DNA from 2 places in the Streptomyces sp. NPDC020422 genome. Region 1 is predicted to be linked to the other one. Evidence: predicted binding sites of a transcription regulator. Region 1 holds the regulator's gene; the other holds the start of a gene.
What was found. The regulator HrcA, encoded in region 1, represses chaperone genes, less so after heat shock. The targets are predictions, from matches to a motif close to TTNGCACTCNGNNNNNCNGAGTGCNAA.
Positions count from the first base shown of each region.

Region 2: groL (chaperonin GroEL) is a predicted target of HrcA. The motif match lies at 2,874-2,900, and genes of this name have one in related genera.

Region 1 covers NZ_JBIRVJ010000002.1:270,358-285,935, reverse strand. Annotated here, with positions in the region: gene holA (DNA polymerase III subunit delta) at 1-139, shown strand, start outside; gene ACH414_RS05380 (hypothetical protein) at 727-1,059, opposite strand; gene rpsT (30S ribosomal protein S20) at 1,255-1,521, opposite strand; gene lepA (translation elongation factor 4) at 1,707-3,575, shown strand; gene ACH414_RS05365 (AMP-dependent synthetase/ligase) at 3,755-5,632, shown strand; gene hemW (radical SAM family heme chaperone HemW) at 5,720-6,952, shown strand; gene ACH414_RS05355 (DUF3097 domain-containing protein) at 7,558-8,361, opposite strand; gene ACH414_RS05350 (MBL fold metallo-hydrolase) at 8,372-9,094, opposite strand; gene hrcA (heat-inducible transcriptional repressor HrcA) at 9,263-10,282, shown strand; gene dnaJ (molecular chaperone DnaJ) at 10,283-11,422, shown strand; gene ACH414_RS05335 (nitronate monooxygenase) at 11,782-12,861, shown strand; gene ACH414_RS05330 (16S rRNA (uracil(1498)-N(3))-methyltransferase) at 12,858-13,601, shown strand; gene ACH414_RS05325 (histidine triad nucleotide-binding protein) at 13,700-14,059, shown strand; gene ACH414_RS05320 (ribonuclease Z) at 14,074-14,976, shown strand; gene ACH414_RS05315 (adenosine deaminase) at 14,987-15,578, shown strand, end outside.
Region 2 covers NZ_JBIRVJ010000005.1:150,532-166,109, reverse strand. Annotated here, with positions in the region: gene ACH414_RS14805 (hypothetical protein) at 1-1,045, shown strand, start outside; gene groL (chaperonin GroEL) at 1,123-2,745, opposite strand; gene ACH414_RS14795 (cold-shock protein) at 3,169-3,372, opposite strand; gene ACH414_RS14790 (MoaD/ThiS family protein) at 3,789-4,067, opposite strand; gene thrC (threonine synthase) at 4,082-5,392, opposite strand; SAM riboswitch class I at 5,386-5,530, opposite strand; gene ACH414_RS14780 (glucosyl-3-phosphoglycerate synthase) at 5,652-6,593, shown strand; gene ACH414_RS14775 (hypothetical protein) at 6,632-7,042, shown strand; gene ACH414_RS14770 (trehalose-6-phosphate synthase) at 7,111-8,469, shown strand; gene ACH414_RS14765 (immune inhibitor A domain-containing protein) at 8,704-10,986, shown strand; gene otsB (trehalose-phosphatase) at 11,104-11,961, opposite strand; gene ACH414_RS14755 (DUF3263 domain-containing protein) at 12,031-12,270, opposite strand; gene ACH414_RS14750 (extracellular solute-binding protein) at 12,306-13,586, opposite strand; gene ACH414_RS14745 (ROK family protein) at 13,797-14,747, shown strand; gene nagA (N-acetylglucosamine-6-phosphate deacetylase) at 14,747-15,578, shown strand, end outside.

The sequences.
Region 1 (15,578 bases):
GCCGGACGGGGTGTCCGTGGCGCTCCGCGCGGTCGCGGAGGCGGACGCGGGCGTCAAGGGCGGCGGTGACGACCCGGAGTACGCGCTGGAGAAGGCCGTGGTCGCCATCGCCCGCGCGGCCCGCATGCGCCGCGGCTGACGGAACCCGGGGCGCCCGCCGGTCAGCCGACCTGACGGCCCCGGCCCAGAGCCCGCGGCCGCCAGTCCACGGCCCACAGCCCAGAGCCCGCGGCCTGCGCCCCTTCGACCCGCAGTCCGCGGCCTGACAGCCCGCGGTCCACGTCGTACGGCTCACGGTGCGCGCCCACGTCGCAGGGCCATACGGCGCCCGGCACAGGGCCCGCGGCCCAGAGCCCGCGGGCCCACAGCCCGCAGGCGCGGCCTGACAGCCCCCGGTCCACGTCGCACGGCCGACCGCGTCCCTCGCACGGCCCCGCCGCGCATGGCGCACGGCCATGGCTCACGGTGCCCGGCCCGTGGCGACGGCCATGACCGCGGTACTCGCCCACGGCCATGACCGCGGCGCCCGGCCCGTGGCCACGGCCATGGCCACGGCGCCCGGCCCGTGGCGACGGCCATGACCGCGGTACTCGGCCCACGGACACGGCCATGACCGCGGCGCCCGGCCCGCGGCGCCCGGCCCGTGGCCACGGCGCCCGGCCCGTGGCCACGGCGCCCGGCCCGTGGCCACCGCCACGACCACGGCGCCCGCCCATCCCCCATCCCCTACGGCTTCCGGCCGCCTCCGCCGCCCCGGCGGCGGGTGCGGCGGGCCGCGCGGGTGAGGAGGCTCGGGCGGCGTCGGGGCGGGAGCGGGGTGCGCTTCGGCCAGGGGCCGTCCGGCGACAGCAGCGGGGCCTTGCGGTCGGCCTGTGCCTGGATCTCCGCATGGGCCTCGTGCGCGGTGATCCTGAACGCCTCGTCGTGTGCGGCCAGCGCCGCCGTGAGCGCCGCGCCCGCGGTGCCCCGGCGGCGCACCACGACCGCCAGGCGGGCCAGCAGGCCCAGGATGCCGGCGATCACCGCGGCGATCACGAGCAGCGGCAGGATGTCGGTCATGCGGCGAGCCTACGCGCGCCGCGGGGCATGACGAAGGCCCCGTCGTCTCCTGGGGAAGGAGGGCGACGGGGCCTTCGACCTACAAGCTGTGGCCCGTACACGCGTGGCGAACGCGTCTCGCGTACGTGGCCGGGGTGGCCGGGCGGGAGCGGTTAGAGGGCCCGCTGGATCCCGTGCGGCCGGTCACATCAGAGCTCAGCCCTGGAGGGAGGAAACCTTGATCGCCAGCGCCGACTTCTTGTTGGCGGCGGCGTTCTTGTGGATGACACCCTTCGAGACAGCCTTGTCGAGCTGACGCGAGGCGGCACGAGCGGCAACGGTGGCCTTCTCGAGGTCGCCGGCGGCGACAGCCTCGCGGGCCTTGCGGATCGCGGTCTTGAGCGACGACTTGACGGCCTTGTTGCGCAGGCGCGCCTTCTCGTTGGTCTTGTTCCGCTTGATCTGGGACTTGATGTTCGCCACGAAAAGAGCCTTTACAGGTTCGATGTTTCTTCAGGATGTGCCGCGCAGCTGAGAGGGCACACGAGACACAGCTGTCCACGGTATCAGCCGCACTCCACACCGCCCAAACCGAGCGTCGCACCGCAGTCATGGGACGATGGAGCCTACGTATCCGTTCTGAACATCGCCCGAGACGAGAACCCTGCGTGCCCGCGACTCCTACCAACGTGCCCGAGCCGAGCCGAACCGACCCGGCTCTGATCCGCAACTTCTGCATCATCGCGCACATCGACCACGGCAAGTCCACGCTCGCCGACCGGATGCTCCAGCTGACCGGTGTGGTCGACCAGCGGCAGATGCGCGCCCAGTACCTCGACCGGATGGACATCGAGCGAGAGCGCGGCATCACGATCAAGTCCCAGGCGGTCCGTCTGCCCTGGGCTCCCACCGAGGGAGCCGACCAGGGCCGGACGCACATCCTGAACATGATCGACACCCCCGGGCACGTCGACTTCACCTATGAGGTCTCGCGCTCGCTCGCGGCCTGCGAGGGCACGATCCTGCTGGTGGACGCCGCGCAGGGCATCGAGGCGCAGACCCTGGCCAACCTCTACCTGGCCATGGAGAACGAGCTCACCATCGTCCCGGTGCTCAACAAGATCGACCTCCCGGCCGCCCAGCCGGAGAAGTTCGCCGAGGAGCTGGCCAACCTCATCGGCTGCCAGCCGGAGGACGTCCTCAAGGTCTCCGCCAAGACCGGCATGGGCGTCGAGGCGCTGCTGGACCGCGTCGTCCGCGACATCCCGGCCCCGGTGGGCGTCGCCGACGCCCCCGCCCGCGCGATGATCTTCGACTCGGTCTACGACTCGTACCGCGGCGTCGTGACGTACGTCCGTGTCGTCGACGGGCAGCTCAACAAGCGCGAGCGCATCCGGATGATGTCGACGGGCGCCACCCACGAGCTCCTGGAGATCGGCACCAACTCGCCCGAGATGCTGCCGGCCGACGGTCTCGGCGTCGGCGAGGTGGGTTACCTCATCACCGGCGTGAAGGACGTCCGCCAGTCCAAGGTCGGTGACACGATCACCTCCCAGAGCAAGGGCGCCGAGGAGGCGCTGGGCGGTTACAAGGACCCGAAGCCGATGGTCTTCTCGGGTCTGTATCCGCTGGACGGCTCGGACTACCCGGAGCTGCGCGACGCGCTCGACAAGCTCCAGCTCAACGACGCCGCCCTGGTCTACGAGCCGGAGACCTCCGCGGCCCTCGGCTTCGGCTTCCGCGTCGGCTTCCTCGGCCTGCTCCACCTGGACGTGATCCGCGAGCGCCTGGAGCGCGAGTTCGGGCTCGACCTGATCGCCACCGCGCCCAACGTGGTCTACCGCGTGGTCATGGAGGACGGCAGCGAGCACACGGTCACCAACCCGAGCGAGTTCCCCGAGGGCAAGATCAGCGAGGTGTACGAGCCGGTCGTGCGCGCCACGATCCTGGCCCCCACCGAGTTCATCGGCTCGATCATGGAGCTGTGCCAGAACCGGCGCGGCACCCTCCTCGGCATGGACTACCTCTCCGAGGACCGCGTCGAGATCCGCTACACCCTGCCGCTGGCCGAGATCGTCTTCGACTTCTTCGACCAGCTGAAGTCCAAGACCCGCGGCTACGCCTCGCTCGACTACGAGCCCACCGGCGAGCAGGCCTCCAGCCTGGTCAAGGTCGACATCCTGCTGCACGGCGACAAGGTGGACGCCTTCTCCGCGATCACCCACAAGGACGCCGCGTACGCCTACGGCGTCCGGCTCGTCGCCAAGCTGCGCGAGCTGATCCCGCGGCAGGCCTTCGAGGTCCCGATCCAGGCCGCGATCGGTTCCCGGGTCATCGCCCGCGAGACCATCCGCGCCATCCGCAAGGACGTCCTCGCCAAGTGCTACGGCGGTGACATCTCCCGTAAGCGGAAGCTGCTGGAGAAGCAGAAGGAAGGCAAGAAGCGCATGAAGATGGTCGGCTCCGTGGAGGTCCCGCAGGAGGCCTTCATCGCCGTCCTGTCGAGCGACGAGTCCTCCGCCAAGAGCAAGAAGTAGGCACCCGAACAGGCCCCCGTACCGACGGTACGGGGGCCTGTTTCGTTATATGCAAGCCCTTACGCGCCAGTCCTCGGCGCTCTACTCTGATCCAGCCGCAGGTTACTCGCCAGTTAGTTACACGTTACGCAGAAGATCGACCCACCGCCTGACCGCACCGCCGCCGCCCGGAGGACGTCGTGAGCGACACACAGACCCTGATCGAGAACCGGCCGCCGTCCGTGGCGACCCTCTTCCTTGAGCGCGTCGAGCGGACCCCGGACGCGGAGGCCTACCGCTACCCGGTCCCCGCCGCCTCCGGCCAGGGCCCGGACGAGTGGAAGTCGCTCAGCTGGGCGCAGGCCGCCGAGCGGGTCTACGGAATCGCCGCCGGCCTCGTCGACCTCGGCGTCCAGCCGGAGGAGCGGATCGCCCTCGCCTCCTCGACCCGGGTCGAGTGGATCCTCGCCGACCTCGGCGTGATGTGCGCGGGCGCCGCGGTGACCACGGTCTATCCGCAGACCAACGCCGAGGAGTCGGCCTTCATCCTCGCCGACTCCGACTCGCGCGTCCTCATCGCGGAGAACGCCGAGCAGCTCGCCAAGGCGGTCGAACGGCGCGCCGACCTGCCCCACCTCCACCACGTCGTCGTCATCGACCCCGAGGGCGCCGACACCGACGACGAGTGGGTGCTCACCCTCGCCGACCTGGAGGCCCGCGGCAAGGCGTACCTGGAGAAGCACCCGGAGGCCGTCAAGGAGCGGGTCGCGGCGATCACCGCCGAGCAGCTCGCCACCCTCATCTACACCTCGGGCACCACCGGCCGCCCCAAGGGCGTCCGCCTCCCGCACGACAACTGGTCGTACATGGCGAAGGCGATCGCCGCCACCGGCCTGGTCACCCAGGACGACGTGCAGTACCTGTGGCTGCCGCTCGCCCACGTCTTCGGCAAGGTGCTCACCTCCGGCCAGATCGAGGTCGGCCACGTCACCGCCGTCGACGGCCGGATCGACAAGATCATCGTGAATCTGCCGGTCGTGCAGCCCACCTACATGGCGGCCGTCCCGCGCATCTTCGAGAAGGTCTACAACGGCGTCGCCGCCAAGGCCCGCGAGGGCGGTGCGGCCAAGTACAAGATCTTCCAGTGGGCGGCCGAGGTGGCCCGCGAGTACGCCAAGGTCACCCAGGACAACTTCCGCCGCACCGGCACCGCCTCCGCGCCCTTCGGCCTCTCCGCCAAGCACAAGGTCGCCGACGCGCTCGTCTACAAGAAGCTCCGCGAGGCCTTCGGCGGCCGGCTGCGCGCCGCCGTCTCCGGCTCCGTCGCGCTGGCCCCCGAGATCGGCTACTTCTTCTCCGGCGCCGGCATCCACATCCTGGAGGGCTACGGCCTGACGGAGTCCTCCGCCGCCTCCTTCGTGAACCCGGGCGAGGCCTACCGCACCGGCACCGTCGGCAAGCCGCTGCCCGGCACCGAGGTCCGCATCGCCGACGACGGCGAGATCCTGCTGCGCGGCCCCGGCATCATGGAGGGCTACCACGGGCTGCCGGAGAAGACGGCGGAGGTCCTGGAGGCCGACGGCTGGTTCCACACCGGCGACATCGGCGAGCTGTCCCCGGACGGCTACCTGCGGATCACCGACCGCAAGAAGGACCTGTTCAAGACCTCCGGCGGCAAGTACATCGCCCCGACCGAGGTCGAGGGGCAGTTCAAGGCCGTCTGCCCGTTCGTCTCCAACATCGTGGTGCTCGGCGCCGACCGGAACTACTGCACCGCGCTGATCGCCCTCGACGAGCCCGCCATCCTCGGCTGGGCGGCCGAGCACGACCTCGGCGGCAAGTCGTACGCGGAGGTCGTCGCCGCGCCGGCCACCGAGAAGCTCATCGAGGGCTACGTGGCCCGCCTCAACGAGGGGCTCCAGCGCTGGCAGACGATCAAGAAGTTCCGTCTGCTGCCGCGGGACCTCGACGTCGAGCACGGGGAGCTCACGCCCAGCCTGAAGATGAAGCGGCCGGTCGTGGAGCGGACGTACCAGCACCTGATCGATGAGATGTACGAGGGGGCCCGGGAGGCCTGAGCGGGGGCGGGGACGCCTCTGAGCTGAGGCTTTCCTGGTTATCCACAGGGTCGACCGTCACGTCGGGCGGTACGGGACAATGGCTTCATGCCTTCCGTACTGCCCGATGGTGAGCCCATGCCCGAGGACGGGGCGCTGCCCGCCCACGCCCTGGAGGGGGCCGGCGAGCGACCCCTCGGGTTCTATCTGCACGTGCCGTATTGCGCGACCCGCTGCGGCTACTGCGACTTCAACACCTACACCGCGAGCGAGCTGCGCGGTGCCGGCGGCGTGCTCGCCTCCCGGGAGAACTACGCGGCGCAGGTCACCGAGGAGATACGGCTCGCCCGCAAGGTCCTCGGCGACGACCCGCGCCCGGTCCGGACGGTCTTCGTCGGCGGCGGCACGCCCACGCTGCTCGACGCGGGCGACCTGGTGGCGATGCTCGGGGCGATCCGGGACGAGTTCGGGCTCGCCGACGACGCCGAGGTGACGACCGAGGCGAACCCGGAGTCCGTCGACCCCGCGTATCTGGCCGCGCTGCGCGAGGGCGGCTTCAACCGGATCTCCTTCGGCATGCAGAGCGCCCGCCAGCACGTCCTGAAGATCCTCGACCGCACCCACACCCCCGGGCGGCCCGAGGCGTGTGTCGCCGAGGCGCGGGCGGCCGGCTTCGAGCACGTCAACCTCGACCTCATCTACGGCACCCCCGGCGAGTCCGACGAGGACTGGCAGGCCTCGCTCGACGCGGTGATCGGCGCCGGGCCCGACCACGTCAGCGCCTACGCGCTGATCGTGGAGGAGGGCACGCAGCTGGCCCGGCGCATCCGGCGCGGCGAGATACCGATGACCGACGACGACGTGCACGCGGACCGGTACCTGATGGCGGAGGAGGCGCTGTCCGGGGCGGGCTTCCAGTGGTACGAGGTGTCCAACTGGGCCACCTCGGAGGCCGGGCGCTGCCTGCACAACGAGCTGTACTGGCGCGGCGCGGACTGGTGGGGCGCGGGGCCGGGTGCGCACAGCCACGTGGGCGGCGTGCGGTGGTGGAACGTCAAGCATCCCGGCGCGTACGCGGCGGCGCTGGGCGCGGGGAGGTCGCCGGGTGCCGGGCGGGAGGTCCTGTCGGACGAGGACCGGCGGGTGGAGCGGGTCCTGCTGGAGCTGCGGCTGTCGGAGGGGGTCGAGCTGGGGCTGCTCAAGCCGGCGGGCTTGGCGGCGGCGCGCAGGGCGCTGGAGGAGGGGCTTCTCGCGGAGGGGCCTTACGGTGCGGGGCGGGCGGTGCTGACGTTGCGGGGGCGGTTGCTGGCCGACGCGGTGGTCCGCGACCTGGTGGACTGACGCCGCCCGGCCCCCGGTCGTGGGCCGCGCCCCGGCGGGCCGCCCGCACCTGCCGTGCGAGCCACCGCGCCCGCGCCCCGTGCGGGCCGCGCCCCCGCCCGCGCGGGCCGCCGCGCCCCCCTGCCCGTGTGGGCCGCCTCTGCCCGCCCCCGTGTGGGACGCCACGCCTTGTCCACCCCCGTGTGGGCAATCGTCCCGCAGGGCGGGACGGGTGGGCACACGGGACGGCGCGCTTAGCGGCGCCTCCGCTCCCCGTGCCTGAGCCCCGGCCCCCAGCGCGCCGCACCTGTGGTGCGGGTTCAGGCGCGGAGGCCTAGGCCCGGCAAGGGGCGCCGTCCGTTGTGCCCACCCGTTCCGCCCCAGCGGAACGAATGCCCACAACGGCGGGCCGCAGGCCCACAACGGGCGCAGGCGCGGCCGGGAGGGTGGGCGCCGGCCCAGCGGAACGAATGCCCACAACGGGGGGCCGCAGGCCCACGACGGGGTGCGGGCGCGGCCGGGAGGGTGGGCGCCGGCCCAGCGGAACGAATGCCCACGGCGGGGTGCGGGCGCGGCCGGGAGGGTGGGTGCCGCCGCGGCGGCACGAATGGCCACAACGGGTGGGGCTACGGGGTCGTGACGAAGTCGATGAGTTCTTCTACTCGGCCGAGGAGTTCGGGCTCCAGGTCCTTGTAGGACGTCACCTTCGACAGGATGTGCTGCCACACCGCGCCCGTGTTCTCCGGCCAGCCCAGCGCTCGGCAGACGCCCGTCTTCCAGTCCTGGCCGTGGGGGACCGAGGGCCAGGCCGGGATGCCGACCGAGGACGGCTTCACGGCCTCCCAGACGTCGATGTACGGGTGGCCCACGATCAGGACGTCGGGAGAGGAGACCTGGGCCGCGATGCGGGACTCCTTGGAGCCGGGGACCAGGTGGTCGACCAGGATGCCGAGGCGGGCGTCCGGGGCCGGGGCGAAGTCGGCGACGATGGCCGGGAGGTCGTCGATGCCCTCCAGGTACTCGACGACGACGCCCTCGATGCGCAGGTCGTCGCCCCAGACCCGTTCCACCAGCTCCGCGTCGTGGCGGCCCTCGACGTAGATGCGGCCCGCCCGGGCCACCCGCGCCCGTGCGCCCGGGACCGCGATCGAGCCCGAGGCCGTACGGGTCGGGACGGCGGGGGCGGGGCGGGCGGGGCGGGTCAGGGTGACCGGGCGGCCGTCCAGGAGGAAGGCCCGGGGGGCCAGGGGGAAGACACGGTGCTTCCCGAAGCGGTCCTCCAGGGTCACCGTGTCCGCCTCGCAGCGGACCACCGCCCCGCAGAACCCCGTCGTGACCTCCTCGACGACCAGGTCGAGGTCGGCCGGGACCGTCGGGACCGGCGTCGACTTCTTCCAAGGGGGTGTCAGATCCGGGTTGTAGCTGCGCATTTCGGCGACGCTACGACACCTCGAAGCGGCGTGCCAGTTCATCGCGCTGGCGTCGGACGAAGTCCGCGTCGACCACCGCGCCGTGGCCCGGGACGTACACCGCGTCCTCGCCGCCCAGCGCCAGGAGGCGGTCCAGCGCCGCCGGCCAGCGGGCCGGGATCGCGTCCGGGCCCGCCTGCGGCTCGCCCGACTCCTCCACCAGGTCGCCGCAGAAGACCACCTCCGGGGTGCCGGGGACGAAGAGGGCCAGGTCGTGGCCGCTGTGGCCGGGGCCGATGTTCGCCAGCAGGACGCGGCGGGCGCCCAGGTCCAGGGTCCATTCGCCGGAGACCGTGTGGCGCGGCGCCACCAGCACCTCCGCCGCCTCCGCCGCCGCCCGCTCGTCCAGTCCCTGCCGTACCGCGTCCTCGTACAGCGCCTCCCGCTCGCGCGGCAGCAGCGTGTCCATGCCCACCGCGCCGAAGACCTCCGCCCCGGAGAACGCCGCCGTCCCGAGGACATGGTCGAAGTGGGGATGGCTCAGTGCGATATGCGTCACCCTCCGGCGGTCCGTCAGCTCCGACACCTGGGCGCGCAGCTCGGCGCCCTGGGCGAGGGTCGCCCCCGTGTCGTACAGGAGGACCGATTCCGCCCCGATCACCAGGCCCACCGTGGCGTCCCAGCCCGGCAGGCGCCGCCGTCCCACCCCCTCCGCCAGTCGCTCCCAGCCGTGGGCTTCCCAATTCGCGTCCATACCGAGACGCTATCCGCCGCGACCCCGCCGACCCCGCCTCCTTGCCAGGAGCGATGCCCGCCGCCGTACACTGGCCGGGGGATTCCTGGCACTCGGGCAGGGCGAGTGCCAAATGCGGAAGAACCGGAACCGGACCGAAGCCCGGATCGACAGCTGGAGGTGTGCGCGGTGCTCAGCGAACGCAGACTCGAGGTGCTGCGTGCCATCGTCCAGGACTACGTGGGGACGGAGGAGCCGGTCGGCTCCAAGGCGCTGACCGAGCGGCACAAGCTCGGCGTGTCGCCCGCCACCGTGCGCAACGACATGGCGGTGCTGGAGGAGGAGGGCTACATCGCCCAGCCTCACACCAGCGCCGGACGCATCCCCACCGACAAGGGCTACCGCCTCTTCGTGGACCGGCTGGCCGGCGTCAAGCCGCTGTCGACCCCCGAGCGGCGGGCGATCCACAACTTCCTCGACGGAGCCGTCGACCTCGACGACGTCGTCGGCCGCACGGTGCGGCTGCTCGCGCAGCTGACCCGGCAGGTCGCCGTCGTGCAGTACCCCTCGCTGACCCGTTCGACGGTCCGGCACGTGGAACTGCTGTCGCTGGCGCCCGCCCGGCTGATGCTGGTGCTCATCACCGACACCGGCCGGGTCGAGCAGCGTGTGATCGACTGCCCCGCCCCGTTCGGCGAGATCTCCCTGGCCGACCTGCGGGCCCGGCTCAACAGCCGGGTCGTCGGCCGCCGGTTCGCGGACGTGCCGCAGCTGGTGCAGGACCTCCCGGAGTCCTTCGAGGAGGCCGAGGACCGGGGCACGGTCTCGACCGTGCTCGCGACCCTCCTCGAGACCCTCGTGGAGGAGCAGGAGGAGCGGCTCATGATCGGCGGCACCGCCAATCTGACCCGCTTCGGACATGACTTCCCCCTGACGATCAGGCCCGTCCTGGAAGCACTCGAGGAGCAGGTCGTGCTCCTCAAGCTGCTCGGCGAGGCCAAGGAGTCGGGGATGACCGTACGCATCGGGCACGAGAACGCCCACGAGGGGCTGACGTCCACGTCGGTCGTCTCGGTCGGCTACGGTTCCGGCGGCGAGGCAGTCGCCAAACTCGGCGTGGTCGGACCGACCCGCATGGACTACCCCGGAACGATGGGAGCGGTACGCGCAGTGGCACGTTACGTCGGACAGATCCTGGCGGAGTCGTAAGTGGCCACGGACTACTACGCCGTACTCGGCGTACGCCGCGACGCGTCGCAGGACGAGATCAAGAAGGCCTTCCGCCGACTCGCCCGCGAGCTTCACCCGGACGTGAACCCGGACCCGAAGACCCAGGAGCGGTTCAAGGAGATCAACGCCGCTTACGAGGTGCTGTCGGACCCGCAGAAGAAGCAGGTCTACGACCTCGGCGGCGACCCGCTGTCCGCCTCCGGCGGCGGTGGGGCCGGCGGCGGCTTCGGCGCGGGCGGCTTCGGGAACTTCTCGGACATCATGGACGCCTTCTTCGGTACGGCGTCCCAGCGCGGCCCGCGCTCGCGCACCCGGCGCGGGCAGGACGCGATGATCCGGCTGGAGATCACGCTCGACGAGGCGACCTTCGGCACGACCAAGGACATCCAGGTCGACACGGCCGTCGTCTGCACCACCTGCTCCGGTGAGGGTGCCGCGCCCGGCACCTCCGCGCAGACCTGTGACATGTGCCGCGGCCGTGGCGAGGTCTCCCAGGTCACCCGGTCCTTCCTGGGCCAGGTCATGACCTCCCGCCCCTGCCCCCAGTGCCAGGGCTTCGGCACGGTCGTGCCGACGCCGTGTCCCGAGTGCGCCGGCGACGGCCGCGTGCGGTCCCGCCGTACGCTCACGGTCAAGATCCCGGCCGGTGTCGACAACGGCACCCGGATCCAGCTGGCCGGCGAGGGCGAGGTCGGCCCCGGCGGCGGCCCCGCCGGCGACCTGTACGTCGAGATCCACGAGACCCCGCACGAGGTCTTCCAGCGGCGCGGCGACGACCTGCACTGCACGGTCACCATCCCGATGACGGCCGCCGCGCTCGGCACGAAGGTGCAGCTGCAGACGCTCGACGGCCTGGAGGACGTCGACATCCGCCCGGGCACCCAGTCCGGCCAGTCGATCCCGCTGCACGGCCGCGGCGTCACGCACCTGCGCGGCAACGGCCGGGGCGACCTGATCGTCCACGTCGAGGTGCAGACCCCGTCCAAGCTCGACCCGGAGCAGGAGCGCCTCCTGCGCGAGCTGGCCAAGCTGCGCGGCGAGGAGCGCCCCACCGGGCAGTTCCAGCCCGGGCAGCAGGGGTTGTTCTCGCGGTTGAAGGACGCGTTCAACGGGCGCTAGGGGTTCGGCTGGGGGTCCGGGGGTCGTCCCCCGGGTCGGCACGGTCAGCCCGGGCAGCAGGGGTTGTTCTCGCGGTTGAAGGACGCGTTCAACGGGCGCTAGGGGTTCGGCTGGGGGTCCGGGGGTCGTCCCCCGGGTCGGCACGGTCAGCCCGGGCAGCAGGGGCTGTTCTCGCGGTTGAAGGACGCGTTCAACGGGCGCTAGGGGTTCCGCTGGGGCGCCGGAGGGCGTCCTTCAACGGGCGCCGAGTCCCGTACGTGTCCCGTACGTGATCAAGGGGCGGTCCGCACTCGTGCGGGCCGTTCCTTCGCGTGCGGGACCGATTCGGCCCGGCCGTCCCCGCATGGCACGATGCCTGCATGTCCACCGCACTGAACGATCTCTCTCGGCATCCGATCGTGCAGGCCCCCATGGCGGGTGGCGCCTCCTGTCCCGAGCTCGTCGGCGCCGTGTGCGAGGCGGGGGCGCTCGGGTTCCTGGCCGGCGGGTACAAGACCGCGGGCGGGCTCTACCAGGAGATCAAGCAGGTCCGCGGGCTCACCGCGCAGCCCTTCGGGGTCAACCTCTTCATGCCGCAGAGCGGCCAGCCCGCCGACCCCGCCGCCGTCGAGGTCTACCGGCACCAGCTGGCCGGGGAGTCGAGCTGGTACGAGACGGAGCTCGGCGACCCCGACCAGGGGCGCGACGACGGGTACGAGGCCAAGCTGGCGATCCTCCTCGACGACCCGGTGCCGGTCGTCTCCTTCACCTTCGGCTGCCCCGACCGCGACGCGCTCGACGCCTTCGCCCGGGTCGGCACCTTCACGATCGTCACCGTCACCTCCGTCGAGGAGGCCCGCACCGCCCAGCGGGCCGGCGCCGGCGCCCTGTGCGTGCAGGGCACCGAGGCGGGCGGGCACCAGGGCACCCACCGCGACGACCCGGCCGACGGGCCGTCCGCCGGGAGCGGCGCCGGGCTGCTCGCGCTGCTCACCGAGGTGCGCGAGAACGTCTCGCTGCCGATCGTCGCCACCGGCGGCATCATGCGCGGCCGGCAGATAGCCGCCGTCCTCGCCGCGGGCGCCGACGCGGCCCAGCTCGGCACCGCGTTCCTCGCCTGCCCCGAGTCCGGGGCGCACCCGCTGCACAAGCGGGCCCTGACCGACCCGCTGTTCACCCGCACCGAGCTCACCCGGGCCTTCTCCGGCCGCCCGGCCCGCGGACTGGTCAACCGCTTCATGCGCGAGCACGGGCCGTACGCCCCCGCCGCCTACCCCGAGGTCCACCACCTGACCGCCCCGCTGCGCAAGGCCGCCGCGACCGCCGGCGACCCGCAGGGCATGGCCCTGTGGGCCGGACAGGGCCACCGCCTGGCCCGCGACCTCCCGGCCGGCCGGCTCGTCGGGGTCCTCGCCGAAGAACTCTCCACCGCCCTCGAAAGCTCCAGGAGCGCCACGTGACCGCACCCGTCTTCGTCGTCGACACCGTCCCCCCGGTGGGCGGCTTCCTCCTCGACGGGCCCGAGGGGCGCCACGCGGTGTCCGTGAAGCGGCTGCGCGCCGGGGAGGAGCTGGTGCTGACCGACGGGAACGGGGCCTGGGCCGCGTGTGTCGTCGCCGCGGCCGAGGGCAAGGACCAGCTGACCGTCGAGGTCACCGCCGTCCACGAGGACCCGGAGCCCGCGCCCCGGATCACCGTCGTCCAGGCCCTGCCCAAGGGCGACCGCGGCGAACTGGCCGTCGAGACCATGACGGAGACCGGCGTGGACGCGATCGTGCCGTGGTCCGCGCAGCGCTGCATCACCCAGTGGAAGGGCGAGCGCGGGCTGAAGGCCCTCGCCAAGTGGCGGGCGACCGCGCGCGAGGCCGGCAAGCAGTCGCGCCGCACCCGCTTCCCCGAGGTGGCCGACGCGATGACCGGCAAGCAGGTCGCCGCCCTCCTCGCGACCGCGGACTTCGCGGCCGTGCTGCACGAGGACCGGGCGCACCCCAGCGGCGCGCTCGCCACCGCCGAACTGCCCGCCACCGGCGAGATCGTGCTGGTCGTGGGGCCCGAAGGGGGCGTCTCCCCGGAGGAGTTGGCGCTCTTCGAGGAGGCCGGCGCCCGGCCGTACCGCCTGGGGCACAGCGTGCTGCGCACCTCCACGGCCGGCACCGCGGCCGCCGCGCTCGTGCTCGGCCGCACCGGCCGCTGGGCGTGAAACCCGGCCGGTGCGGGCTTCCGGGCCCGGCCCCGGGCCCGGCGGGGTCCCGATAGCATGCGCGTGTACTGATCAACGGAGGCGAGGAGGACCGGGCCATGGCCGGAGAGCCGCAGAGCGACTGCCTGTTCTGCAAGATCGCGGAAGGGGAGGTCCCTGCGACGATCGTGCGCGAGACCGAGACCACGGTCGCGTTCCGCGACATCAATCCCCAGGCACCCACCCACGTCCTCGTCATCCCGCGCGTGCACTACCCGGACGCCGCCTCCCTCGCCGCCGCCGCGCCGACGGTCGCCGCGGACGTGCTGCGGGAGGCCGGCGAGGTCGCCGAGCAGGAGAAGATCGACGGCAGCGGCTTCCGGATCGTGTTCAACACCGGTGCCGGCGCGGGCCAGACCGTCTTCCACGCCCACGCGCACGTCCTGGGCGGCCGCGGCCTCAACTGGCCGCCCGGATAGGCCGGGACCCCACCGTGTCCGTACGTGAACTGGTCGTCCTCGGCACCGCGAGCCAGGTGCCGACCCGGCACCGCAACCACAACGGCTATCTGCTGCGCTGGGACGGCCAGGGCATCCTCTTCGACCCCGGCGAGGGCACCCAGCGCCAGATGCTGCGGGCCGGCGTCGCGGCGCACGACCTGAACCGGATCTGCGTCACGCACTTCCACGGCGACCACTCGCTGGGCCTGGCCGGGGTGATCCAGCGGATCAACCTCGACCAGGTCCCGCACCCGGTCACCGCGCACTACCCGGCGAGCGGGCAGCGCTTCTTCGAGCGGCTGCGGTACGCCACGGCCTACCGGGAGACCGTGCCGCTGACCGAGGCGCCGGTCGACGCCGACGGGCCGTTCGCCGTCACCGAGGCGTACACCCTCGACGCCCGGCTGCTCTCGCACCCCGTGGAGTCCTACGGCTACCGGCTCACCGAGCCCGACGGCCGCCGCATCCTGCCGGAGCGGCTCGCCGCGCACGGCATCAAGGGCCCCGACGTCGGCCGGATCCAGCGCGAGGGCGTGCTGGACGGCGTGACCCTCGACGAGGTGAGCGAGGTCCGGCGCGGCCAGCGCTTCGCCTTCGTGATGGACACCCGGCTGTGCGACGGGGTGTACGCGCTCGCCGAGGGCGCCGACATGCTCGTCATCGAGTCGACCTTCCTCGACGAGGACGTGCGGCTCGCCACCGACCACGGACATCTGACGGCCGGCCAGGCCGCGGCGGTCGCCCGGGACGCGGGCGTGCGCCATCTCGTGCTGACCCACTTCTCGCAGCGCTACTCCGATCCGGGGGAGTTCGAGCGGCAGGCGCGGGCGGCCGGGTTCGAGGGGGAGCTGAGCATTGCCCAGGACCTGATGAGGGTCCCCGTACCGAAGAGATAAGAACCGCACCATGCCCGTCCCCAAGGCCGAACTGCACCTCCACATCGAAGGCACCCTCGAACCCGAGCTGGCCTTCGCCCTCGCCGCGCGCAACGGCGTCACCCTGCCGTACGCGGACACCGAGGCCCTGCGCGAGGCGTACCGCTTCAGCGATCTGCAGTCCTTCCTCGACCTGTACTACGGCCTGATGGCCGTACTGCGCACCGCCGAGGACTTCACCGAGCTCGCCGACGCGTATCTGGCGCGGGCCGGGGCGCAGGGGGTGCGGCACGCCGAGATCTTCTTCGACCCGCAGGCGCACACGGCCCGCGGGGTCCCGCTCGGGGTCGTGGTGGAGGGGCTGTGCGCGGCCCTCGACCGCGCGGAGGAGCGGTACGGGATCTCCACCCGGCTCATCATGTGCTTCCTGCGCGACGAGTCCGCCGAGTCGGCCATGGCGACCCTGGAGGCCGCGAAGCCGTACCTCGACCGGATCACGGGCGTGGGCCTCGACTCGGCGGAGGTCGGCCACCCGCCGGCGAAGTTCCGCGAGGTGTACGAGGAGGCCGCCGGGCTCGGTCTGCGGCGGGTCGCGCACGCGGGCGAGGAGGGGCCGGCGGAGT
Region 2 (15,578 bases), on a different contig from region 1:
GTACGGCGAGGTGGGGATCGGCGACGAGTTCCGCGTCTCGTACGCGGAGAACAGCGAGCAGGTGCACGGCTCGTACGGCTCCACCCGGCAGATCAGCACCTGGCATTCCCGCAGCGTCACGGTGACCGCCGGCGCCGACAAGACCCGGCTGCTGCCCGGTGAGAAGGTCACGATCACCGGCCGGATGACCGACCCGAAGAACGCCGACGCGCCGCTCGCCGAGCAGGAGGTCCGGGTGGGCCTCGCCGCCGGCGGTTACACGGGCTCCCCGGTGTGGCAGACGGTATCGACCGACGCCGACGGGCGCTTCACGGCGCAGCTGCCGTCCGCCCCTGGTACGCGGCTGGACAGCTGGGTGGTCTCCTCCGTCGACCCGTTCCTGTCCTTCCCGTCCGTCGGCGCCCGGCTGGCGATGCCGCAGGAGAGCCGCGTCCTCGTCTCCCGCGGCCTGCTCGCCGCGGACGGCAAGGTCACCGTCACCGGCACCTTCCGTCCCTGGTACAACCCGGAGCAGTTCTACGGGTACGCCTCGGAGAAGCTGCTCCTGGAGAACTCGGCCGACGGCCGCACGGGCTGGCGCGTCCTCGCCACCTCCTACGCCGACGGCAGCGACTTCCCCGTCTCCTTCAACCTCAACGGCAGGAGCCAGGGCGGCTACTTCCGGGTCCGGCACCCGCTCAGCGACGTGTTCACCGAGTCGGGCAGCGTCGTCTTCCGCATGGTGCGCACGCCCACCCGAGTGGTGTCGGTGAACGCGGCGCCGGAGCCGGTGCGCAAGGGCGCCGTCGTGACCGTGACCGCCGGCGTGCAGCAGCAGATCGGCGGTGTCTGGAAGGCGTACGGGAACGCTCCGGTGAGCCTGTGGTTCCAGGCCCGCGGCCAGTCGGCCTGGAAGCAGCTGGCGACCGGCCGTACCGCCGCCAACGGTGTGTCGACGTTCAAGACGAAGGCCACTGTGGACGGCTGGTACGTCGTCCGGCACAGCGGTGACGCCTCCCACTTCAACGCCCCCGCGGCGGTGGCCGACTACATCGACGTGCGCTGATCCTCCCCACGCCGAAGGGCGGCACCCCCCGTCGGGGGGTGCCGCCCTTCGTCAGGACCGGGTCCGAGCCGTCAGGCTCAGAAGTCCATGTCACCGCCCGGCATGCCGCCGCCGGCCGGCGCGGCCGCCTTCTCCGGCTTGTCGGCGATGACGGCCTCGGTGGTGAGGAACAGGGCCGCGATGGACGCCGCGTTCTGCAGCGCGGAGCGGGTGACCTTCGCCGGGTCGATGATGCCCTCGGCGATCATGTCGACGTACTCACCGGACGCGGCGTTCAGGCCGTGGCCGACGGGGAGGTTGCGCACCTTCTCCACGACGACGCCGCCCTCGAGACCACCGTTGACGGCGATCTGCTTCAGCGGGGCCTCCAGGGCCAGCTTGACGGCGTTGGCACCGGTGGCCTCGTCGCCCTCCAGCTCCAGCTTCTCGAAGACCGCGGAGGCCTGCAGCAGGGCCACGCCGCCACCGGCGACGATGCCCTCCTCGACGGCCGCCTTGGCGTTGCGCACGGCGTCCTCGATGCGGTGCTTGCGCTCCTTGAGCTCGACCTCGGTCGCGGCACCGGCCTTGATGACGGCGACGCCACCGGCGAGCTTCGCCAGGCGCTCCTGGAGCTTCTCGCGGTCGTAGTCCGAGTCGGAGTTCTCGATCTCGGCGCGGATCTGGTTCACGCGACCGGCGACCTGCTCGCTGTCACCGGCACCGTCGACGATGGTGGTCTCGTCCTTGGTGATGACGACCTTGCGGGCGCGGCCGAGCAGGTCGAGGCCCGCGTTCTCCAGCTTGAGGCCGACCTCCTCGGAGATGACCGTGCCGCCGGTGAGGATGGCGATGTCGTTCAGCATGGCCTTGCGGCGGTCGCCGAAGCCCGGGGCCTTGACGGCGACGGACTTGAAGGTGCCGCGGATCTTGTTGACGACCAGCGTCGACAGGGCCTCGCCCTCGACGTCCTCGGCGATGATCAGCAGCGGCTTGCCCGACTGCATGACCTTCTCCAGGAGCGGGAGCAGGTCCTTCACGGAGGAGATCTTGGAGTTGACGATCAGGATGTACGGGTCATCCAGGGACGCCTCCATGCGCTCCATGTCGGTCGCGAAGTACGCCGAGATGTAGCCCTTGTCGAAGCGCATGCCCTCGGTGAGCTCGAGCTCGAGCCCGAAGGTCTGCGACTCCTCGACGGTGATGACGCCTTCCTTGCCGACCTTGTCCATGGCCTCGGCGATGAGCTCGCCGATCTGGGTGTCGGCGGCGGAGATGGAGGCCGTGGAAGCGATCTGCTCCTTGGTCTCGACGTCCTTCGCCTGCTCGAGCAGGGCGCCCGAGACGGCCTCGACGGCCTTCTCGATGCCGCGCTTCAGAGCCATCGGGTTGGCACCGGCGGCCACGTTGCGCAGGCCCTCGCGGACGAGCGCCTGGGCGAGGACGGTGGCGGTGGTCGTACCGTCGCCGGCGACGTCGTCCGTCTTCTTGGCGACTTCCTTGACCAGCTCGGCGCCGATCTTCTCGTACGGGTCCTCGAGCTCGATCTCCTTGGCGATGGAGACACCATCGTTGGTGATCGTGGGGGCGCCCCACTTCTTCTCGAGGACGACGTTGCGGCCCTTCGGGCCGAGGGTGACCTTGACGGCGTCAGCGAGCTGGTTCATGCCGCGCTCGAGACCGCGCCGGGCCTCCTCGTCGAACGCGATGATCTTGGCCATGTGAAGTGGTCCTCCCGGACATGGGGTGGATAACGCTCCTGGACCGCGCCGACGCCCGCGACGGACGGCCCCCGGGCCTCGTGGTTCCTTGCCCCACTTGGCCGCGGACCTCGTCTGCCCGATCCTCGTAAGCACTCTCACCTTCAGAGTGCTAACGCCAATGATTAGCACTCGCCCCATGCGAGTGCAAGCGACTACCGAGGATCGGTCACCCCTGGGGGCTCGCGCCGGGCGCGCGGGCCGGGCGCGCGCCAAGGCGCGGGCCGGGCGCGGGCCGGGCTCGCACCAAGCACGGGCCGGGCGTGTGCCGGGCGCGTACGGGCGCGTGCCGGGCGCACATGCCCGGCGCATGGCGAGGGGCCCGCATCCGGTCCGGATGCGGGCCCCTCGACGGAAGTGCGTCGTTGGCCGATCGCGCCGCGCTCAGACGGCGAGCTTGACCATGTCCGCCTGCGGACCCTTCTGGCCCTGCGAGATCTCGAACTCGACCCGCTGCCCCTCTTCAAGGGTGCGGTATCCGTCCATCTGGATCGCGCTGTAGTGGACGAAAACATCCGCACCACCGTCGACCGCGATGAAGCCGTAGCCCTTCTCCGCGTTGAACCACTTGACGGTGCCCTGAGCCATGCCTAACTCCCCTATTACTGGCCCTTGCGCGGGCCCGCACTTCGCGGACCCGGGTCAGACCCTGCGCCGGAACGCGTCGACCGCGGCTGAATGTATCTGCCCAACTGCCCTCTGCAACAGGTCAATCGGACGAGAATTCTGGGCAGCACGGAAAGGGGAATTAGGGAGAATCCATTGAATTCCGGGTCAAGTCGGGCCGGGCAAAGCGCGCAGAAGGTACACAAGGCACGGGCACTTTGGCTGCTTCTTGTCGCGGACAGGCGCATTCTCATATGCGGCCGGCATGAGCAGCGGAGGGGACTTCCCCAACTCTACCGCGCTCAACCATGCAGAATTGCCCCCTCCGCTTTCTCTCGCGGAAGGGGCAATTCAGGGCGTGCGGGTACCGGTGGGTACGCGAGGGGCGGAGTACGGGATCAGCAGCCGCCGGCCACGGCCGGAATGATGGAGACGCCCGCGCCCTCCGGCGTCGCGGTCTCCAGGCCCTGCTCGAAGCGCACGTCGTCGTCGTTGACGTACACGTTGACGAAGCGGCGCAGCTTGCCCTGGTCGTCCAGGACCCGGGCGGCGATGCCGGCGTGGTTCTTCTCCAGGTCGGCGATGACCTCGGCGAGGGTCGCCCCCTCCGCCTTCACCTCGGCCTGGCCGCCGGTGTAGGTGCGGAGGATGGTGGGGATGCGGACGTTCACGGCCATGTCTTCGTAACCTCTCAGTGGGCCAGGCCCGCGTCGCGGAACGCGTCCAGGCTCGGGCGGATGGTGGCGGTCGCCTGCGAGCTGTCGGCCACGGCGTCCAGGGTCTTGAGGCCGTCGCCGGTGTTGAGGACCACCGTCGTCAGCGTCGGGTCGAGCAGACCGTTCTCGACGAGCTTGCGCGTGACACCGACGGTCACGCCGCCCGCGGTCTCCGCGAAGATGCCCTCGGTCTGCGCGAGCAGCTTGATGGCGTCGACGACCTGCTCGTCGTTCACGTCCTCCACCGCGCCGCCGGTGCGCCGGGCGATGTCGAGGACGTACGGCCCGTCCGCCGGGTTGCCGATGGCGAGCGACTTGGCGATCGTGTTCGGCTTCTGCGGGCGCACCACGTCGTGGCCGGCCTTGAAGGCCACCGACACCGGGGAGCAGCCCTCGGCCTGGGCGCCGAAGATCTTGTACGGCTTGTCCTCGACCAGGCCCAGCTTGATGAGCTCCTGCAGACCCTTGTCGATCTTGGTGAGCTGGGAGCCGGAGGCGATCGGGATGACCAGCTGGTCCGGGATGACCCAGCCGAGCTGCTCGCAGATCTCGTACGCCAGCGTCTTCGAGCCCTCGCCGTAGTACGGGCGGAGGTTGACGTTGACGAAGCCCCAGCCCTCGCCGAGCGGGTCGCCGATGAGCTCCGAGCAGAAGCGGTTGACGTCGTCGTAGTTGCCCTCGATGGCGACGAGGTCGCCACCGTAGACACCGGCCATGACGACCTTGCCCTGCTCCAGGTCGTGCGGGATGAACACGCAGGAGCGGAAGCCGGCACGGGCGGCGGCGGCGCCGACGGCGCCGGCCAGGTTGCCGGTGGAGGAGCAGGACAGGGTGGTGAAGCCGAAGGCGCGGGCGGCCTCGATGGCCTGGGCGACGACCCGGTCCTTGAAGGAGTGGGTGGGGTTGCCGGAGTCGTCCTTGACGTACAGCTTGCCGGGCTCGACGCCGATCTCGCGGGCGAGGTTGTCGGCCTGGACGAGCTTGGTCCAGCCGGGGTTCAGGTTCGGCTTCTCGGCGACGTCGGCCGGGACGGGCAGCAGCGGGGCGTAGCGCCAGATGTTGGCGGGGCCGGCCTCGATCTGCTTGCGCAGCGCCTCGGGGTCGCCGGTGGGCAGGTCGTACGCGACTTCGAGCGGGCCGAAACACAGCTCGCAGGCGAAGATCGGGCCGAGCGGGAAGGATTCGCCGCATTCGCGACAGGAGAGTCCGGAAGCGGGACCGAGGTCGACGGTGGTTCCGGGTGCGACGGTCTGTACAGCCATGGAGGCGAGGCCCTTTCTCCTCATCTTTCCCATGACGAAATCTTCGCCATGAGACGGATTTGGCACCTTCCCTAGCCGGTGGCCTCGCTGGAGGACGAGTAGCCGACTGGAGGGTTGCCGGGGCTTCAACGGGCCGTTTCCCTCTGCCCCTCTGGATGAGCGGTATTCGATTGTGAGACGCGGGCGGCACCCCGACATGCATCGGGCATCCGCGTTGTTCAAGACTGTAACCGAAGGCTCCGAAGGTGGAGATGCTCGTCCGATCCGCGAGATGGAGATCACGTTGCTGGAAGAGGTGGAGCGCTGGCTGGCCCGGCGGTCCTGGTCCGTCGCCGACCGCCCGCTGGAGCGCATCCTCGCCGCCAAGCGGGGGACGCGGGTGAGCGTGGTGCTGCCCGCGCTCAACGAGGAGGCCACGGTCGGCGCGATCGTCTCCGTGATCCGCCGCGAGCTGATGACCGAGGCGGTGCCGCTGGTGGACGAGCTGGTGGTCATCGACTCGGGCTCCACCGACCGTACGGCCGAGGTGGCGGCGGCGGCCGGCGCGCGGGTGGTGGCGCGCGACGAGATCCTGCCGCGGATACCGGCGGTGCCGGGCAAGGGCGAGGTCCTGTGGCGGTCACTGATGGTGACGACCGGGGACGTGGTCTGCTTCGTCGACGCGGACCTCAGGGACTTCTCCGCGGACTTCGTCTCGGGGATCGTGGGCCCCCTGCTCACCGAGCCCGAGGTCGACTTCGTGAAGGCGATGTACGACCGCCCGCTCGGCGACACCCCTGGTCAGGGCGGCCGGGTGACGGAGCTGGTGGCGCGCCCGCTGCTCAATCTGCACTGGCCGCAGCTGGCCGGCTTCGTCCAGCCGCTGGGCGGCGAGTACGCGGCCCGGCGCTCGCTGCTGGAACGCCTGCCCTTCCCGGTCGGTTACGGAGTGGAGCTGGGCCTCCTGGTCGACGCCCTGCACACGGTGGGCCTGGACGCGCTGGCGCAGGTCGACGTGGGGGTGCGCAAGCACCGGCACCAGGACGGGCGGGCGCTGGGCCGGATGGCGGCCGCGATCTACCGGACGGCGCAGTTGCGCCTGTCGCGCGGGCACCTCGTACGGCCCCGGCTGACCCAGTTCGAGCGGGGCGCGGAGGGCTTCGAGCCGCGGACGTACGACGTGGACACGGAGGAGCGTCCGCCGATGGCGGAGATCGCGGAGTACGCGCACCGCCGCGTGGCGTAGCACCGGATAATGCTCATTTCTGCATAGATTTCCGTTTCATGTTCATGCGGTTCACCACGGGAACGGGGATCCTGCTGGCGTCCCTCGGCCTGGTGGCCGGGTCGCTCTCCCTCGGGGGAGCCGCCCCGGCCGCCGCCGATGGCGTCGAACCCTTCGGCCGGCGCTACGTCGAGTCGCTCTCCGGGGACTTCGGGATCGGCGCCGGCGAGGACCCGAGCGGCCCCCGGCCCGGGGGCCCGTCGTGCACGGAATCCCCGGCCATCGCTCCCCCGAGCCCGAGCCCGACCCTGTCGGCCCCTCCGGCCCCGTGCCCCGGTCCGCGGGGCGGTGTGCTGGCGCAGACCGGCGCGAACGGGGAGCGGATGTGGCTGCTGGGCGCGCTGGGCGTGGCGCTCGCGGCGACGGGGCTGGTGGCCAGGGCGGCCGTCCGGGGCCGTCGCGACCACTGAGCGTGGCCGAACGCCGCTGTCTCGTATCCGTACGTTTGAGCGTTTACGTGACGGGCTAGGTTCGCCACATGGCTTCCGTCCTCGTCGCATCGAACCGTGGCCCGGTCTCGTACACCGTGCGGGACGACGGGGCGCTGGACACCCGGCGGGGCGGCGGCGGGCTCGTCTCGGGCCTGAGCGCCGTCTCGTCGGAGGGTGGTCTGTGGGTGTGCGCCGCGCTCGGCGCCGGCGACCGCGAGGCGGTCCGCCGGGGGGTCGCCGAGCCGGGCGTGCGCATGCTCGACATCGACCCGGAGGTGTACGCGGACGCGTACAACGGCATCGCGAACTCGGTGCTCTGGTTCCTCCACCACCACCTCTACGACATCCCGCGCGAGCCCGTCTTCGACGCGGCCTTCCGCCGCCGCTGGCAGGCGTACCGCGCCTACAACCAGGCCTTCGCCGGGGCCCTCGCGGAGGCCGCGGACCAGGGGGCGGCGGTCCTGGTGCAGGACTACCAGCTGGCCCTCGTCCCGGGGCAGCTCCGCGCCCTGCGCCCCGACCTGCGGATCGCGCACTTCACGCACACGCCGTGGGCGTCGCCGGAGTACCTGCGGATGCTGCCGGAGGACATCCACCGCGAGCTGATTGCGGGCATGCTCGGCGCGGACGAGCTGGGCTTCCACACGACCGCCTGGGCGACGGCCTTCCTCGCCGACCCCCTCGTCCCCGACACCACCCGCACCGCCACCTACCCGCTGGGCGTCGACGCGGACGACCTGCGCGCCCTCGCCCACCGCCCCCAGGTGGACGAGCGGCTGGCGGCCCTGCGCGCCGAGGTGGGCGAAGGCCGCAGGACCATCGTCCGCGTCGACCGCACGGAACTCTCCAAGAACATCCCCCGCGGCCTGCTCGCCTACCGCGAGCTCCTCACCGCCCACCCCGAGTGGCGCGGCCAGGTCGTCCACCTCGCCTCCGCCTACCCCTCCCGCCAGGACCTGGAGGTGTACCGCACGTACACCGCCTCGGTGCGCGAGCTGGCGGAGGAGATCAACACGGAGTTCGGCACCCCCGACTGGCAGCCCGTACTGCTCTCCGTCGAGGACGACTTCACCCGCTCCCTCGCCGCCTACCGCCTCGCCGACGTGGCCCTGGTCAACCCGGTCCGCGACGGCATGAACCTGGTGGCCAAGGAGATCCCGGTCGTCTCCGACGCGGGCTGCGCCCTGGTCCTGTCCCGGGAGGCGGGCGCGTACGAGGAGCTCCACGAGGACGCCCTGACGGTCAACCCGTACGACGTGACGGCCACGGCGGAGGCCCTCCACACGGCCCTCTCGATGCCCCACCCGGAACGCGCGGAACGCACCAAGCGCCTCGCCACGGCGGCCACGGCGCTGCCGCCGCGGGAGTGGTTCCTGGCGCAGTGGGAGGCCTTGCGCCGGTCCTGAGGGGCGGATGCGGCGGCCGGACGAGCGCGGAGCCGGCCGTCGGCGTCCTGCTTCCTCACGAGCCGTGAACCCGCGGGCCCCAACCCCTCCTCCCGCACGCGCCTTTCGTGTCAGACTCGGCGCGATCGTTCCCCCAGGCGATCCGTAAGCCCCATACGGAACCACGCGAACCATGCGGCACACGCATGCAAGCGAAGGGATCGCGCAACCTTGAAGAAGAGACTTGTCGTGAGCATGACCCTCGGGTCGGCGCTCACCGCGCTCCTCGCCGCGGGACTCACCCCCGCCGCGGCCCAGGAGGCCCGGGACACCAGCCCCGGCAGCACCACCGCGCACCGGCCGGACAACCGGCCCGGCCCGCTCACCAAGCAGCGCACCGAGCTGCGGAAGCAGGCCGTCGACCTGGTCGCCAAGGGCAAGGCCAAGCCGAACGCCAAGGGCGTCGTCCAGGTCGCACCCGGCAAGTTCGCCGAGACCACGACCACGACCGCCGTGCGCCAGGAGAAGATCTTCACGATCCTCTCCGAGTTCGGCGACCAGAGCTCCGGAAAGCTCGGCACCGTCCCCGGGCCGCTGCACAACCGGATCCCGCGGCCGGACCGCAGCGTCGACAACTCCAACGCCTGGACCCCGGACTTCTCGAAGGCGTACTACGAGACGAAGTTCAACGGCTCCGGCGAGTCGATGAAGACGTACTACGAGAAGCTGTCCAGCGGGCTCTACTCCGTCTCCAACACCGTCGAGGACTGGGTCAAGGTGCCCGGCAACGCCTCCACCTACGGCGACAACTCCGTCGAGGACACCGGCGGCTCCTGGGCCTTCATCCAGGACACCGGCGACGCGTGGTGGAACGCCCAGCTCGCTGCGGGCAAGGCCCCGGCCGAGATCGACGCGTACCTCGCGCAGTTCGACGTCTGGGACCGCAACGACTACGACCACGACGGCGACTTCGACGAGCCCGACGGGTACATCGACCACTTCCAGGCCGTCCACGCCGGCATGGGCGAGGACGCCGGCGGCGGCGCCCAGGGCGAGGACGCCATCTGGTCGCACCGCTGGTACGTCAACGGCGACGACTACGGCCTCACCGGCCCCGACGTCTCCGGCACCGCCAACAAGCAGGGCGGTGCCCGCATCGGGCAGTCCAGGTACTGGCTCGGCGACTACACCACCGAGGGCGAGAACGGCGGACTCGGCGTCTTCTGCCACGAGTTCGGCCACGACCTCGGCCTCCCGGACTACTACGACACCGAGGGCGGCGAGAACTCCACCGCCTTCTGGACCCTGATGAGCTCCGGCTCCTGGCTCGGCCACGGCGCCGCCGCCAACGAGGGCATCGGCACCCACCCGGGCCTGATGGGCGCGGAGGAGAAGCTCTTCCTCGGCTGGCTCGACTACGCCGACGCACCGCTCGGCGCCACCGGCTCGTACACCCTGAGCCCGGCCGCCCTGCAGGTCACCGGCAAGGAGCAGGCCGTCCGCGTGGCCCTCCCGGACAAGACGACGAGCACCACGTACACCACGCCCGTCTCCGGCAGCCACGCCTGGTGGACCGGCTCGGCCGACTCCCTCAACCAGTCCCTCACCCGCTCCGTGCCCGCGGCCTCGCGGATCACGGTCAAGGCGAGCGCCTGGTACGAGATCGAGGCCGACTTCGACTACCTCTTCGCCGAGTACTCCCTGGACAACGGCGCCACCTGGCAGCGCACCGGCCAGACCGTCTCGGGCTCCTCCGCCGGCAAGTGGACCACCCTGCGGTACGCGTACGACGCCCAGGGCAAGCCCTCGCTCTTCCGCTTCCGCTACCAGTCCGACGGCGGCGTGCACTTCGCCGGCGCCTTCCTCGACGACCTCGCCATCGGCTCCGGCGGCACCGCGCTGCTCGCCGACGACGTCGAGCAGGGCGTGAACGGCTGGACCGCACAGGGCCGCTGGACCATCTCCACCGGCACCGTCTCGGCCACCTACCCGCGCTACTACCTGGTGGAGAACCGCGAGTACGTCGGCGCCGACGCGCTCCTCGCGGAGGGCCCGTACCAGTTCAGCAAGGGCATCACCGCCCCGGACTGGGTGGAGTACTTCCGCTTCCAGAACGGCATGCTGGTCTGGTACGTGGACCGCTCCTACGACGACAACAACGTCAGCGCCCACCCGGGCGGCGGCTCGGCGATGGCGGTCGACGCCCGCCCGACGCCGTTCCGCTACGACGACGGCACCGCGCCCAGCAACCGCCGCCAGCCCTTCGACGCCACCTTCGGCCTGGAGCCGACCGACGCGACCTGCCTCCACAAGGAGGTCCTGTCGGGCAAGGGCGGCAACCAGACGGTCGTGACGAAGGCGGCCTGCGCCCCGTCCGGGCCCGGCATCCCGGTCTTCGACGACACCGACCCCAACGCCTACTACGACCCGACGGCCGCCCAGGCCAGCGTGAAGGTCGCGGGCCACGGCGTGAAGGTCACCGTCACCGGCGACTCGGGCGACGACCTGACGATCAGGGTGGCCAACCCGGCCTCCTGAACCGAATCAGCCGAATCAACCGGGCGGGCCGAGCTGGCCGAGCCGCCCGAGCCTGGCAGAAGAAGGGAGGGGCGCCCCGGTCTCCGGGGTGCCCCTCCTCTTCGGTGCGGAGGGGCGTCAGGCGCCCGTGGGCCCGTCCAGCGCCGCCGCCAGGCCCGCCAGGAACCCCACCACCCCCGCCGGGCCCGGGACCAGCAGGTCCGCGCGGTCGGCGAGGTCCGGGACGGACTCGGTGGTGGAGGAGGAGCAGACGAGGAGGCCGGGGGTGCCGTCGGAGCGGAGTTTCTCGACGGCCGCGTACGCCGGGAGGTCGCCCAGGTCGTCGCCGGCGTACAGGACGGACCCGGCGTCCAGCTCGCGGACGTAGTCGGCGAGGGCCACGCCCTTGTCCATGCCCGGGGGCCGCAGCTCCAGGACCATGCGGCCCGGTTCCAGGACCAGGCCGTGGTGGGTGGCCAGGTCGCCCAGGGGGCCCTTCAGGGCCTCGAAGGCGCCCTGCGGGTCCTCGGCGCGGCGGGTGTGGACGGCGACGGCGCGGCCCTTCTCCTCGATCCAGGTGCCGGGCCAGGCGCCGATCCGGTCGAGGAAGCCGGGGAGCTCGGCGCGGACCGAGGCGACGCCCGGGTGGGGGGCGGCGGCCTGGACGGTGCCGGTGACGGCGTCCCAGCGTTCGGCCCCGTAGTGGCCGAGGACCACCAGGTGCTCCAGGCCGGGGACGCCCGCGAAGCCCCCGTAGCGGACCGCGACCCCCGCCGGGCGGCCGGTGACCACGGCCACGGCGGCCACCTTGGGGGCCAGGGCGGCCAGGGCGGACACGGCCCCGGGGTGGGCGCGGGCGCGCTCGGGGTCGGGGACGATCTCGGCGAGCGTCCCGTCGAAGTCGAGGGCGACGACGGCTCTCTCCGGGCACGCGAGGAGCGCGGCGAGGCCGTCGCGGCCGGCGGCTGTGGTCGGGTGCGGAAGGCTGCTGACCATGACCACGACCCTACCCAGGGACGCGCTCCGCGTCAGCGGGGCGGGAGGGCGGCGGGAGCGGAGGTGGTGTCAGCGGCGGGATTCGCGGTCCGCCCGGACCCTGCGCAGGCGGTTCACCGTCACCGGGTCGTGGGCCAGCGCCCGCGGGTCGTCCAGGAGGGCGTTGAGCAGCTGGTAGTAGCGGGTCGCCGAGAGGCCGAGCTGCTCGCGTACGGCCCGCTCCTTGGCGCCGGGGCCCGGCCAGGAACGCCGTTCCATGGCCAGGACGGCCTGCTCGCGGGCACCCAGCTCGCCGGGGTCGGTGGTCATATGACCAACCTAATGCCGCTGTCCCGGCATGCCGCTCACTCGGCGCTTTCGGCCGTGGTCGCCTCGCGGGCGATCCGGCCCAGCACCTCGGAGGGCTTGGCGCCGGGGGCGACCGCCTTGCCGATGTCCTTCTTGATGACGCCGCTGACCCGCGCCCAGGAGGTCTTGCCGACCGGGGGGAGCTGGGAGTCGGGCAGCGCCTGGAGGAACTCGCGGAGGTTGGCGTACTCCGGGTCGGACTCCATGTGCGCGGAGGCGGTGACGGTGACGGGCAGCAGGTCGTTGTCGCCGGCGAACTTCAGCACGTTCTCGTCGCTGAAGGCGAAGTCGAGGAAGGCGCCGATCTCCTTGCGGTGCCCGTTCTGCTTGAAGCCCATGATCCAGTCGGCGACGCCCATGGTGGCCTTGGCCTGGCCGTACGTGCCGGGCAGGGCGACCTTGCCGACCTTGACGCCCTTCTTCTCGGCCTCCTGCATCAGCGAGGGGTGCCCGTTGAGCATGCCGACCTCACCGCGGGCGAAGGCGGCGAAGGCGTCCTTGCGGTTGAGCTTGCCGGGGGCGACGGGGCCGGTGAGGCCGTCGGCGACCAGGTTCTTCTGCAGCCACTCGAAGGTCTTGATGTTCGCGTCGGAGTCGATCTTGTAGTGGTCGGTGGCGTCGGTGTAGCCGTCACCGCCGCTGAGCAGCCACATCATCGTCTCCGCCTGGGCCTCCTCCGGTCCCAGCGGCAGCGCGAAGGGGTAGGTCACGCCCTTCTTCCGCAGCTTCCGCGCGGCCGCGGCGAGCTCGTCCCAGGTGGCCGGGGGCTTGTCGACGCCGGCCTTGTCGAAGAGGTCCTGGTTGAAGAAGAGCAGCCGGGTGGAGGCGACGAAGGGCAGCCCGTACTGGGTGCGCTTGTGCTCGCCGGCCGCGACGAGCGGGGCGAGGAAGTTGGCCTGGACCCGGATGGAGAGGAGCTCGTCGGCGGAGTAGAGCTGGCCGGCGGCGGCGTAGTCGGCGTAGGCGCCGATCTGGGCGATGTCGGGGGCCTGGCCGGCCTTGACCAGCTCGGCGACCTTGCGGTCGACGTCGTTCCAGGACTCGATCCGGACCTGGACCTTGACGCCGGGGTTCTTCGCCTCGAAGGCGGAGACGACGCCGTCCCAGTACTTCCGGGTGGAGTCGCCGCCGGCGAGGTCGTAGTCGGCGGCCACCAGCTTGAGGGTGACCTCGCCGGACTCGCCGCCGACGCCGAGGGTGCCGCAGCCGGAGAGGGCGCCGGTCAGGCCGAGCGCGGTGGCCGCCGCGGCCAGTCCTATGAATCGTCGCCGCTGCACAGCCGTAACCCACCCTGTCGGTCGTCGGCGATCGCCCGTGATCGCCGGTGAGCCGCAAGTTTCTCCCGGATGAACGCGAGAGGTCTACACCACACGCATATCGCTTCTGCAACGCATCGGCGGCCCCCGTCGGCCCGGATTTGTATCCCAGCGCAACAATCCTCCGCAGTGGACTAGACCTTTCGGGTCCCCACGCGCGAGACTGTCCTCGTGAGACACGTCATCGCCCTCGATGTGGGCGGCACCGGTATGAAGGCCGCCCTGGTCGGGGCGGACGGCACCCTGCTCCACGAGGCCCGCCGCGCCACCGGCCGCGAGCGCGGGCCCGAGGCCGTCGTCGAGACGATCCTCGACTTCGCCCGGGAGCTGCGCACCCTCGGCCAGGAGCGGTACGGACAGCCCGCCGCGGCCGCCGGGGTCGCCGTCCCCGGCATCGTCGACGCCGAGAACGGCATCGCCGTCTACGCCGCCAACCTCGGCTGGCGCGACGTCCCCATGCGCGCCCTGCTCAGCGAGCGCCTCGACGGCATCCCCGTCGCCCTCGGCCACGACGTGCGCACCGGCGGCCTCGCCGAGGGCCGCATCGGCGCCGGGAACGGCGCCGACCGCTTCCTCTTCGTCCCGCTCGGCACCGGCATCGCCGGCGCCATCGGCATCGGCTCCGCGATCGAGGCCGGCGCCCACGGCTACGCGGGCGAGATCGGCCACATCGTGGTGCGCCCCGGTGGCACCGCCTGCGGCTGCGGCCAGCGCGGCTGCCTGGAGCGGTACGCCTCCGCCTCCGCCGTCTCCCTCGCCTGGGCCGAGGCCTCCGGCGACCCCGAGGCCGACGCCGCCGACTGCGCCAAGGCCGTCGAGTCCGGCGACCCCACCGCCGTACGGATCTGGCAGGACGCCGTCGACGCCCTGGCCGACGGACTGGTCACCGCGCTCACCCTGCTGGACCCCCGCACGCTCATCATCGGTGGCGGTCTCGCCGAGGCCGGGGAAACCTTGTTCACACCCCTTCGGGCCGCGGTGGAGGAACGCGTCACCTTCCAGAAGCTGCCCGCCATCGTCCCGGCGGCCCTCGGGGACACCGCCGGATGCCTGGGCGCGGGCCTCCTCGCCTGGGACCTGCTCGCCGACCAGCACCCCGCCGACTCGGAGGTATCCGCCTGATGGCCGTTTCCACTGTTCTCACCGGGGCCCGCGTGGTGCTGCCGACCGGGGTCGTCGAGAACGGACGAGTGATCGTCGAGAACGGCCGCATCGCGGGAGCCGCCCACGAGGACGCCCCCGCCCTCGACCTCGCCGGCCACTGGCTGGTGCCCGGCTTCGTCGACATGCACAACCACGGCGGCGGCGGCGCCTCCTTCACCTCCGGCACCGTCGACGAGGTCCTCAAGGGCGTCCACACCCACCGCCTCCACGGCACCACCACCGTCGTCGCCTCCTTCGTCACCGGCGAGATGGACTTCCTCACCCAGCGCGCCGGCCTCCTCTCCGAGCTGGCCGAGCAGGGCGAGATCGCCGGCCTGCACTTCGAGGGCCCGTTCATCTCCCCGTGCCGCAAGGGCGCCCACGACGAGACCCTGCTGCGCGACCCCGACCCGGCCGAGGTGCGCAAGCTGATCGACGCGGGCCGCGGCCAGGCCCGGATGGTCACCCTCGCCACCGAGCTGCCCGGCGGCATCGACTCCGTACGGCTGCTCGCCGAGCACGGCGTGATCGCCGCGATCGGGCACACGGACGCCTCGTACGAGCAGACGCAGGCCGCGATCGACGCGGGCGCCACCGTCGCCACCCACCTCTTCAACGCGATGCCCGGCCTCGGACACCGCGCCCCCGGCCCGATCGCCGCCCTCCTGGAGGACGAGCGGATCACCGTCGAGCTGATCAACGACGGCACCCACCTGCACCCGGCCGCCCTGGAGCTCGCCTTCCACCACGCGGGCGCGGACCGGGTCGCCTTCATCACCGACGCGATGGACGCGGCCGGCTTCGGCGACG